Regions from separate parts of the Paenibacillus sp. FSL L8-0470 genome, predicted to be linked through region 1. Evidence: riboswitches for the same ligand, from Rfam matches in the RefSeq annotation. Region 1 holds a riboswitch; the other holds the start of a gene.
What was found. A riboswitch is a leader RNA that binds a small molecule or an ion and turns the genes downstream of it on or off. The one in region 1 is predicted to bind S-adenosylmethionine.

Region 1 (5,963 bases):
TGGCCGCCAGTATTGAAGCGATAGGCTTGTTCCATCTTGTTACTTTCATAAGTTAATAATCCTCCCACTTTGTCACTTTATACCGACCGCAAAAAGTGTATCATGACAAAGTTAAGGAATCTGTCGAAGTTTATCAAATCTATTAAATAGTTTTGTAAAAATTTAAACTATTAGTAGATTCGACATAGTACTGGTCAGTTATCACCACGCAGGCACACAGCAAAAAGCACCCGCCCGTGAATTCCAAGTACACGGACAGGTGCTCTAACGCATTGTTATGAAGGTTTATTAAACTTAGAATATCAGCGGAGCTTCCTAGTTCTGCATGACAAAATCATTGTCGATCTTCGCATTGGCATCCTCGAACGTCCGCAGAATATCATAGCGTGTGTTACGCTGCGCAGGGATCTTGCCCGCCTCACGGATGAGTTGGGTGATCGACTCGATGTTGACCTTGTAGGTCGCACCCGCTGAGGAAACCACGTTCTCTTCGATCATTGTACTGCCGAAATCATTGCAGCCGTATTGCAGGGACAACTTGCCAACCTCAGGCCCCATCGTTACCCAGGAGGATTGGAAGTTCTTGATATTATCCAGCACAAGGCGGCTGATGGCTACCGTCTTCAGGTATTCCTCCGGCGTCTGTCTGTCCAGCTTCAGGTTGGTGTTGTCCGGCTGGAATGTCCAGGAGATAAAGGCCAGGAACCCTTCGGAGTCATATTTATTGGCGATACACTCATCTTGAGCTTCACGCACACGCAGTAAATGAAGCGCGCGCTCTTCCATACTCTCTCCCAGGCCAATAACCATCGTTGCGGTCGTGTTCATGCCGATTTTATGTGCGGTCTGCATGACGTCCATCCATTCGCGCCAGGAGCCTTTCAGCCGGCTGATCTTGCGGCGGGTACGGTCATCAAGAATTTCCGCTCCACCGCCTGGCAGCGAATCTAGTCCTGCGGCATGAATCTCCCGCACTACCTCTTCCAGAGAAAGGCCGGACACTTCCTTCATCTTCATAATCTCCGCCGGAGAGAAGGAATGCATCGTAATTTCCGGGAAACGCTGCTTAATGCCACGCAGCAGATCCGTATAGTAGCTGAACGGCAGATTCGGATTCGTGCCGCCCTGCATGAGGATTTCCGTGCCGTTTACGGCTATGGTTTCGGCAATTTTTTGATAGATGGTCTCATCGGGAAGCACATAGCCCTCCTCGGATCCGGGTCTGCGGTAAAATGCGCAGAAGCGGCAGTACACATCACACACATTGGTGTAGTTAATATTGCGGCCGATCACGAATGTGGCCAGCGGGTCCGGGTGCCAGCGTTTCATAATAATATCTGCGGCAGCGCCCATTTTCTCAATTTCGTTGCTCTCGAACAACCGGATAGTGTCCTCCAATTGAAGACGTTCGCCCTTCAGCGTCTTATCCAGAATAAGATCTATCGCACTCATCGTTCGCAGCCTCCTCTTAAGCCCATTTAGTATGATGGATGAATTAAATTTGTATAACATTTGAATAAGCTCGTTTCTTCATCGTATCACAATCCGGGCGGCTTGAGAAACTTTTTGCGTACACGTGATTCCTCAGCCGAGGCAGGCATGTTTTTACATTCCTAATAAGAGCAAAAAACAGCAGAGCCATCAAGCGGCGCTGCTGCCGGTACCTTTATCATCCGTCTGCTTTTCTTTAATTCGCAGCTTCCTCAAGCTCGATCCGCGCTGCTTCCAGCGCCTGGCTGAGATCGCTCTTCAGATCATTCACATGCTCTATTCCGACAGAGAAGCGCAGCAGGCGGTCATCCACGCCTACGGCATCGCGAATTTCGACCGGAATGTCGGCATGGGTCTGCACCGCCGGATAGGTCATCAGCGACTCGACACCGCCCAGGCTTTCGGCGAAGGCGATCAGGCGGATATGGCGGAGCAGCGGCTCCACATATCTGGCGTCTTTTACCTTAAAGGAGAAGATCCCGGTGTTGCCCGAGGACTGGCGGTTCTGAATTTCGTAGCCCGGGTGATCAGGCAACCCCGGATGGAATACCTCTGCAATAGCCGGGTGCTCCAGCAGATAATGAGCCAATTCCAGCGCATTGCTCTCATGCCGCTCCATACGCAGGGCCAGCGTCTTCATGCCTTTCATCAGCTGGTAGCTGTCATTTGGTGCAAGTACGGCACCCAGAGAGTTATGCAGAATGGCCATTTCTGCCGACAGCTCGGTGCCCTTGGTAACGATAAGACCCGCAAGGACATCGTTATGGCCGCCCAGATATTTGGTGGCACTATGGACAATAATATCCGCGCCGAGCTCCAGCGGACGCTGGAAGAACGGGGTAAGCAGCGTATTGTCTACGATTGTGAGTAGTCCTTGCCGGCGGGCCCACGTACACACGGCTGACACATCCGTAATCATCATCAGCGGATTGGTCGGGGTTTCAATAAATACAGCCTTCGTATTCGGAAGGCGCGCCGCTTCCAGCGCATCAAGATCGTTTGTATCCACATAGGAGGCTGTGATCCCGTACTTGGACAGAATCCGCTCCAGCAGCCGGTATGTGCCCCCGTACAGATCCAGCGAGACCACCAGATGGTCACCATGCCCGAACAGTGCAAACACTGTGGTCAGCGCAGCCATCCCGGAGCTGCAGGCAAAGCCGGCGTCTCCTGATTCCAGCTCCGCAGCCGCCTCTTCCAGCACGGAGCGGGTTGGGCTTTTGGTGCGGCTGTAGTCAAAACCTGTGCTTTGTCCGAGTCTAGGGTGGCGGAATGCCGTTGCATTATAAATCGGATAATTTACTGCCCCTGTAGCGGGATCTTCCTGTGAGCCAATTTGCGCCAGTCTGCTTTCAATCCTAAGTTTCTCGTCCATCTGTAAGCCTCCTAAATGTGGTGTAATCATTTCTATATGGTGTGAAGCAGCTAACGTCTTCTCTTTTAAATAATCGGACCAATATCGTAAGGGGTCTCCTGGTATACATAGTAATTGAGCCAATTGGCAAACAATAAGTTGGCATGGGCCCGCCAGACGGCCGGCGGTGTGCGCTGCGGATCATCCTTTGGATAGTAATGCTTCGGCAGTGCGACATCCATCCCCTTGGCTGCATCCCGGTCATACTCCCATTTGAGGGAAAAAGGATCATATTCAGAATGACCGGTAACGAAAATCTGTCTGCCGTCATGTGTCGCTACCAGATAAATTCCGGCTTCCTCCGATTCGGCCAGAATCTGCAGATCCGGATTAGCGAGGATATCCTCACGGGATATGTCGGTATGGCGGGAATGTGGAACATGGAACACTTCGTCAAATCCGCGCAGCAGCTTGACGTTATTATGGCTCAGGGTGTGCGGGAAAACTCCGAAGCATTTCTCGTCCAAGCTAACCTTGTGCACTCCAAAGTGGTGATACAGTCCTGCCTGGGCAGCCCAACAGATATGCATGGTCGAAGTAACGTTGTGTTTGCTCCATTCGAAGATTTCTTTCAGCTCTTCCCAGTAGTTCACATCCTCGAACTCCATCTGTTCTACCGGGGCGCCGGTAACAATTAATCCATCCAGACGGCGGTGGCTGATTTCGTCAAAGGTTTTATAAAAGCTCTTCAAGTGCTCTGCCGAAGTGTTCTTGGAGGTATGGGAGCTGGGATGCAGCAGAATCACATCAACCTGAAGCGGCGAGTTTCCGATTAGGCGCAGCAGCTGCGTTTCGGTTGTTTCCTTAGTCGGCATTAAATTCAGAATAGCGATTCTCAAGGGGCGGATGTCCTGGTGGAAGGCCTGGCTTTCATCCATTACAAAGATATTCTCCCCGGATAATACCTCTTTGGCCGGCAAGCTGTCGGGAATTTTAATTGGCATTGTTGTGTCCACTCCTTAACTGAATTTGAGTGCCGCTAATACGGCTTGTGTTTAAAATACAACCAAAAAAGACCTTTCTCGGGCGAGAAAGGTCATAGATTTGCAGTCATATGCGCCTCTCTCATCTGCCAGAGAACTTCTGCCGGGATTCAAATATCCCCTGCAAAGCTTCCGCAAGAATTAGCACCGTGCGTTCACACGCCGGTTGCCGGGTTTCATCGGGCTAGTCCCTCCACCTGCTCTTGATAAGATTTAGCTGTATTCAGTTAGAAAAATCTAAAATGTCAAACGTTGTTTTTCTTAAAATTCACTTTAAATCATGAACCTCCTTTTCGTCAAGCCCATACAATGCTAAAGAGCCCCTGAAAGTGAAAAGAATTTTGCTTGAAAGAGGCATACCCCGGCGTTATACTAGACAAGTGTTTCATACTATAAATGACGAAAAGAAGAGGTGAGAGAAGAATGGAAGGCGACCCGGGTGCGCAGTTAAGCGTGCAAAGTGAGCTACCACACAGGATTAACATCAGCTTGCCGGCGGCGGGAGCAGTTCTTCTTCATGCTCTCGAAACGTCATTTGGCCTTATTCGTTGATTGTACCACCGGCCAAGCTGATTTTTTTCTCTGTGCTTTAATTAGCATATCCCTGGAGAAGACTGGGGACAGAAGGAGTGAATCAGATGAAAATTCGGCAGGTGAACGCAGGAGTTTTTACAACTATTGAGGATATTGAAGAAACACTGACAGCCCCTACAGAGGGCTTCTACTGGATTGATGCGGATATTGAGGATTTGGAGCTGCTTCAGCCCTTATACAATCTGCATGACCTGGCCGTTGAGGATTGCCTCAGCGAAGAGGAGCAGCGCCCGAAGATTGAAATTTATGAAAGCCATTATTTTATAGTTGTCAACAGCATCCGTTTCGATGACGAGGAGATTTTCCTTCGTGCACTGAACGTGTTTCTCGGCAGACATTACATTATTACCGTCACCAAACAAAAGATCCATGAACTGCGTGTGCTGAAACCCATCCTGTGGGAGCAGGAGGTCAGCGAGCCGGACCGCTTCCTGTACCATCTGATCGACACTGTCGTGGATAACTATTTTTCCGTCGGCGACCGGATTGAAGTGCGGATTGAGAAGCTGGAGGAGGATATCCTTATGCATACCAAGAAATCGCATCTTAGCGAGATTATCGGTCTGCGCAGCGAAATACTCTGGTTGAAGAAGATGCTTGGACCGCAGAAAGAGGTTATCAACACCCTAAATAAAAAAGACCTCCGCCTGATTGATGACCAGCTGCAGAAGTATTTTAGCGACATTTATGAAAATGCGGTCAAAATCTCTGAAACCTTCGAGACCTACCGCGATCTTATGGGCAACTTACGCGAGGCGTACCAATCGAGTATTGCCAACCGTGCCAACGAAATTATGAGAGTATTTACAGCCATTACAACGATATTCATGCCGCTGACCGTAATTACCGGGATCTACGGGATGAACTTTGACAATATTCCCGAGACCCATTCAGAGTACGGCTACTATGGCGTTATTGCCGTTATGGTGACGCTCGGCTGCGGGATGCTGTTTGTTTTCCGCAAAAAGGATTGGCTATGAACAACAACGGACGAATACGCTAGGCGAAGGCACCGTTACCGCAAGGGAATGGAAGCCTTCGTCTTTTTGTTCAGAAGAAGCTGAATAGCATCTATTCTAATCTTCGTTAAGCATTGCCCATTGCTGAAATATTTGTAGGATCTCTTCTAAATTGTTCACTCCTCCTCTTCCCTGGAAAATATTATCGCTTACCTTGCCGTATACCCAGTCGACATCCGACCTGTCAATATTCAGCAGTTCAAAACCTTTATCCTCCAGTTCGGTTCCTCCCAAAAAAATGTCAACAGACCACCCGGGATTATCAAGTGTCGTAATACTGACAACCTGGCTGTGTTCCCAATCTCCGTCACATTGCCGTGAATACCACTCTTCAAGCCATTGTAAAACATTCATATATACAGCTCCAATCCAGAATATGTTCAGCGGCAATCCGCAAATTCCCTTTGATCATCTGCCTAAAGGTTAATGTCCATTACCCTGTTTGCATATTTTGTAATACAA
Region 2 (5,963 bases), 4.1 Mb from region 1:
AACCGGAGTGCTAAAAACCCCCGCATGCCTTTTTCTGGCATGCGGGGGTTTTCGTTGTAATCTGTTAAGTCGGCTAAGGCACTAGCTTAAAATGCAGGGATAATCGCACCTTCGTATTTCTCTTCGATAAATGCTTTAGCTTCCGCAGAGTTCAAAGCTGCAGCCAGTTTCTGGATAGCATCGGAATCCTTGTTATCAGGACGGGATACCAGCAGGTTGGCGTAAGGGGAATCTGCTCCTTCAATGAACAATGCATCTTTGGTTGGAACAAGGCCCGCTTCAAGTGCAAAGTTGGTGTTGATCAGAGCAATATCCACTTCATCAAGCTGGCGTGGCAGCATTGCTGCATCCAATTCAATGATCTCAAGTTTCTTTTTGTTTTCGGTAATATCCGCTTTGGTGGAAGTAATATTAGTGTCGTCTTTCAAGGTGATCAGACCGTTTTTGGCCAGCAGGATCAGTGCGCGTCCACCGTTGGTGGCATCGTTCGGAATGGCTACTTTCGCGCCGTCAGCCAGTTCATCAATCGATTTGATTTTTTTGGAATAAGCGCCGAAAGGTTCAACGTGAACAGCAGTTACCGATACCAGTTCCGAGCCGTTCTTTTTGTTCTGGTCATCAAGGTAAGGCTTGTGCTGGAAGAAGTTCGCATCCAGTGCCTTTTCGGCAAGCTGTGTGTTCGGCAGGATATAGTCTGTAAATTCTTTGATTTCCAGCTTGATGCCTTGTGCTTCAAGCAGCGGAGCGATAGCCTTGAGAATTTCAGCATGCGGCACAGGAGATGCGCCGACCACGAGGGTTACAGGTTCTGCAGCTGGTTCGGTCGTTGGCTCTGCAGAAGCATCTGTTACTGGTGCATTCGTTGCGGCGGAATTAGCCACGTTATTGGTATTGTTATTGTTGCCGCAAGCAGCCAGCACCAATACCAAGGTCAAACTGAAAAATGTGAGCAGTACTTTCTTCATCTGTAAATCCCCCTTTATTAAGTGTATGAATAAGGCTATATATGGACGTACCTTATTTCCGGGTAAAAAATTTGACCAGCCGGTCTCCGGCCATTTGCAGCAGCTGAACTAGTATAACCATCAGCACTACGGAGATAATCATAACTTCTTTCTCATACCGGTAATAACCGTAGCGGATTGCCAGGTCACCAAGACCGCCGCCGCCGATCATACCCGACATCGCGGTATAGGAAACGAGCGTAACGAGAGTGATGGTCACTCCGGCAAGCAAGCCTGGACGAGCCTCGGGCAAAAGTACACGCATAACGATCTGCCCTGTGGAAGCTCCCATTCCTTGTGCTGCTTCAATCACGCCCCGGTCAACCTCACGCAGTGCTGTCTCTACCAGCCTGGCAAAAAACGGAGCCGCACCGATGACCAGCGCCGGAATTGTACCGAGCACGCCTATCGAAGTCCCCATAATTGACTTGCTGAAAGGAATCAATGCTACCATTAGAATAAGAAATGGAACGGAACGCAGGATGTTTACAAGCAGCGATAATGCCGAGTAAATAACCCTGATAACAATGTTATTTGATCTTCCCCATAAATATAACACAATTCCGAGTGGTAAACCAAGAATAATTGTGAATATTCCGGAAAATGCCAACATTTTTAGTGTAGCCACTGATGCATCAAGCATTTCTTCCCAATTAATCGTATTAAAATTCAATCCGCCCACTATGAAATCACCTCCACATCAAGCCCCTGCGCCGTTAACTCGGCGATTGTGGCTTCAACCGCTTCAGGAGACCCTTCAAAACGGACAATCAGCTGGCCGTAAGGCACATCTTTAATTGTGGAGATTGTCCCCTGCAAAATCGCAAAGTTGACTCCGGTATCGCGGGCCACATGGGACAAGGTAGACTCGTACGTTTTTTGTCCCAAAAAGGTAATCTTGACGGCCTTGCCGAATTCACCGTTCACCGCATCAATGGCCGCCCGAAGAGGCCCGTCCTGCTGAGTTTCACTACGGATAAATTCCTTGGTTACTTCATGCTTGGGCTTTAGGAATACCTCTGCAACATTCCCCTGCTCGATAATACCGCCGCCATGAATGACTGCGACCCGGTCACAGATGCTCTGTATAACATGCATTTCATGCGTAATCAGCACAATGGTCAGATTAAATCGCTTGTTGATATCGAGCAGCAAACGCAGAATGGAATCTGTTGTCTGCGGATCCAGCGCTGAGGTCGCTTCGTCGCATAGCAGCACATCGGGATCACTAGCCAAGGCACGGGCCACGCCCACCCGCTGCTTCTGTCCACCGGACAGCTGGGCAGGATATTTGTTCAGATGTTGTTCGAGACCAACCAGTGTTATCAGTTCCTTCACTTTATGGTCAATTTCTTTTCCCGGAGTGCCCATCAGCCGCAGCGGAAAAGCGATATTATCGTATACTGTAGCCGAAGTGAGCAGATTGAAATGCTGAAAAATCATTCCGATTTTGCGCCGCTGCTCCTGCAATTGCCTCTGATTCAGCGCCGTCAGATCCACACCGTTCACCCATACCTCACCCTCTGTCGGACGCTCCAGCAGGTTAATGCATCGGATTAGGGTGCTTTTTCCCGCTCCGGAATGACCGATTACTCCAAAAACCTCACCTTTTTTGATGGACAGGTTCAGATCCCAGAGCGCTGTAGCGGCCTTGCTGCCTTTTCCGTAGACCTTGGTTAAACCTTTTAGCTCTATCAATTGATGTCCCCCTCTCTTTATTTCTTTCTATAACATCAAAAAGACCTCTTACGATCGATTGCAGATCGCAAGAGGCCCTGTGCGTTTATTAACAATGCCTTCTCATCTGCCAAAGACCGCAAACCACGCGGTATTGTAGGAATTAGCACCATGACATTCATCTAAAACGCGGGTTGACGCGTATTACACAAATCGGTTGCCGGGCTTCATCGGGCCTATCCCTCCGCCGCTCTCGATAAGATTATGATATGAAATTAGTTGCCGTTCTCTGTGAGAAACGAATGCATGCCTAAGTATAGTAAGTTTCAGGTTTTTTGTCAAAGGGAAAGTTTTACTTAGAGCCGTCTCTTGCTTTCAAGGCTGCCGCGTTTTTACGCCACTGCTCATTGCTGTAACGGAACGAAGCGCTTAAAGATTTGCACACCATCTCAAGGCACTGCTTTAAATCCTCCAGATGACTGTCCAAATCTTCAAGCTGAATTTTGTCATGCAGCCCTTGATGTCTTTGCCAGAGATCATCCTGCATTTCTGCATTCATATAATGAATTTCGGCGTTGCGGCGTTTACGCAGATTCTGCAGCGGCTCCCGGTAAGAGTTCTTGATATTCTCCAGTTCTTCCGCCAGCGGCGCATGCGCTTTGAGCAATTGAAATTGCCGCAGCACGGTGAAATACGAGAAATGGGCTTTGACCTTGGTCGTGTTGAGATTATACAGACTGTTCAATACAGTTCCAAGCTTGTCCAGCAGTGAGAAGACACGAATAAAGCCGTTTTTATAAAAATAAACGTACCGGGCATAATCGCCCTGCTCGATCACCGTCATATCATCCATATAACCGGCAACAACCAATTTCCTGTAAAAGGCTGCCGCGAACCAGCTTTGCTCCAACTCGTCCAGGGAGGAAATCAGCCCGCGCGTCCATATCTCCAGCTTGCGGTATTCATGGTCGTGGTCCTCATGCGCGTTCATCTCCTTGCGCAGCATCGCTGCAAGCTTCGCCATGTTGTCCATGGCTTCAGCCAGTACACCGCCGTTCTCGCGCGGCGGTTCTCCCAGTAATATCCGCAGCATGTTTTGTCCTCCTTAAAGTTTTGTAAGCATTACATCCTGAATCTACTTCGTACAAAACTCGCTTCGGAAGCATTCGCTTAGTTATGTGAGCAATTCTTCCTGATTCTTCTTCGTACAAAACTAACATCGGAAGCATTCGCTTAGTTATGTGAGCATCGGGAAATAGTTCCTCCAGTTTTGGTCGACCACCTTCACAATATCCCCGCATGGTTCCAGCTCATCCGGATAATCGGGCTTCATGCGGGCGTCGATAACAATCGGCAGCTTATAGCCAATGTGATGGCGGTTAACCTCGGATTCTGCGTAAATATCGCTCGCCGGATTAAACCGGGTGAACACAGTCCACAGAAAGGAGGTTTGCGTCTGAGCAGTTTCAGCGGCGTGATCCACCAGGATGACGAGCGGCCATTCCGTTTCGTTCTGGCGCAGTTCGGCGATCAGTCTCAGCGGAAGCTCAGGGTCGTCTATATAGGATGCACCCGATACCGTTAAACATCCTCCGCAATAAGGAACAACGCCGGTAATTCCGGGAAGCACTCCCTCATTATAGATACGGGGAAGGACCCGAACCGGGGAGCCGGTTCCCATCATTATGCCTTTACTGCCGCGATTCAGCTGCTGTCCAGTATAATCAGAGGTATCTTGAGCCGTATTATTCAGCACAACCAGATCAGTTTTCGGATCGAAACGCTCCAGTACCGTCTCCAGCAGCTTGGGGAAATCGCAAAGATCCACCGGCTCATTCGTCAGCAGCAGAAATTTGGTCAAAGACAGCTGGCCTTCTCCCAGAATGCGAAAAGCCGAGGCCAGCGCTTCGCGCGAATAGCTTTCACGCACAACGGCGGCTGCCAGCGAATGCGAGCCGGCTTCGGTATAAGACCACAGCGCCTTGACTGACGGCATCAGCAGCGGATAGGCCGGGGACAGGAGGCGCTGAAGAAAATCCTTCAAATAATAGTCCTCCTGGCGGGGTTTGCCGGCAATCGTTGCCGGATAAATCGCATCCTTGCGATGCCACATCCGCTGAACATGCAGGACAGGGAAATCATGCTGCCGGGAATAATATCCGTAGGGATCTCCGAAAGGTCCCTCCGGGCGACGCTCCAGCGGCGTTACAAGACCGCGGATGGCAAATTCGGATTCAGCGGGAATCCGGTGTCCGCCCATGGGATCCTTAACCATGGGCAGCCGGCGGCCAAGCATCAGCGAAGCCAGCAGCAGTTCAGGCAGCCGCTCCGGCAGGGGAGCAATGGCTGAGGCAATCAGCGCCGGCGGGCCGCCGAGAAATACGGAGACTGGCAGCGCCTCGCCGAGCAGTTCAGCCTCACGGTGATGAAAACCGCCGCCTTTATGGATTTGCCAATGGACACCTGTTGTATTATCATCATAAATTTGCACACGGTACATTCCAAGGTTACGGTTCAACGGATTGGTAATACTCTCGGTATATACTAACGGAAGGGTAATCAGCGGCCCGCCATCCTCGTGCCAGCTTGTCACTCTGGGCAACTCCTGCAGCGGGTCGGTACTGCGGCATATGCCCAGCACAGGCGCTTCACCCTGCGGCACATCTTTGACGCCGACCTTGAGCAGATCATACAGCAGCCCTTTTTCTTTCCATATCGCCGAGGGGGTGGGCGGCAGCAAAGTTTCCACCGCCCCCGTCAGCGACTTCATCAGCTGTTCGGGCCGGGTCCCAAATGCCTGGTTTACCCTGCGGACCGTCCCGAATAAATTTGTCGCGACCGGAAAAGGTGTTCCTTTTACATGGGTAAAGAGCAATGCCGGCCCTTCTTCCCGAACCACACGCCGATGAATCTCCGCCAGTTCAAGATAGGGGTCCACCGGAGTATCAATCACAGCGAGATCCTTATCCTTTCTCAACTGCTCGATCCATTGACGCAAATTATCGTATCCCACTTTATTGTTCCTCCTCAAACCTGGCTGAGTGCCCAAAGTCTGATTGGCAGTCTCTACTGAGAACTAACGATACAGGACAGACGAACATTTCCCCTGCATTTAGTTTGATTTATTCTTTCTGCTCAGCTGCCCTACACGCACACTCATGTAGCACAAGACTCCGAACAGTCCAGCAATCAGCAAAATATGGGCCAGCGCAGCAAATATGTACAATTGTTCGTTATACAGCGTATGCACCACAGCCGCACCGCTGAGTACCTGCAGCAGGC

Region 2: linked by a shared signal. The riboswitch ahead of NST99_RS28125 (methionine ABC transporter ATP-binding protein) and the one ahead of metA (homoserine O-acetyltransferase MetA) in region 1 are both predicted to bind S-adenosylmethionine.

Annotation. Positions count from the first base shown of each region.
Region 1 covers NZ_JBBOZM010000001.1:2,034,364-2,040,326, reverse strand. Annotated here, with positions in the region: gene NST99_RS09310 (bifunctional 2',3'-cyclic-nucleotide 2'-phosphodiesterase/3'-nucleotidase) at 1-49, opposite strand, end outside; gene mqnC (cyclic dehypoxanthinyl futalosine synthase) at 316-1,452, opposite strand; gene NST99_RS09300 (PLP-dependent transferase) at 1,688-2,866, opposite strand; gene metA (homoserine O-acetyltransferase MetA) at 2,932-3,849, opposite strand; SAM riboswitch class I at 3,968-4,101, opposite strand; gene corA (magnesium/cobalt transporter CorA) at 4,527-5,462, shown strand; gene NST99_RS09285 (immunity 53 family protein) at 5,559-5,855, opposite strand.
Region 2 covers NZ_JBBOZM010000001.1:6,174,343-6,180,305, forward strand. Annotated here, with positions in the region: gene NST99_RS28115 (MetQ/NlpA family ABC transporter substrate-binding protein) at 87-965, opposite strand; gene NST99_RS28120 (methionine ABC transporter permease) at 1,018-1,647, opposite strand; gene NST99_RS28125 (methionine ABC transporter ATP-binding protein) at 1,686-2,702, opposite strand; SAM riboswitch class I at 2,802-2,944, opposite strand; gene NST99_RS28130 (Cthe_2314 family HEPN domain-containing protein) at 3,034-3,774, opposite strand; gene NST99_RS28135 (UbiD family decarboxylase) at 3,919-5,694, opposite strand; gene NST99_RS28140 (COX15/CtaA family protein) at 5,794-5,963, opposite strand, start outside.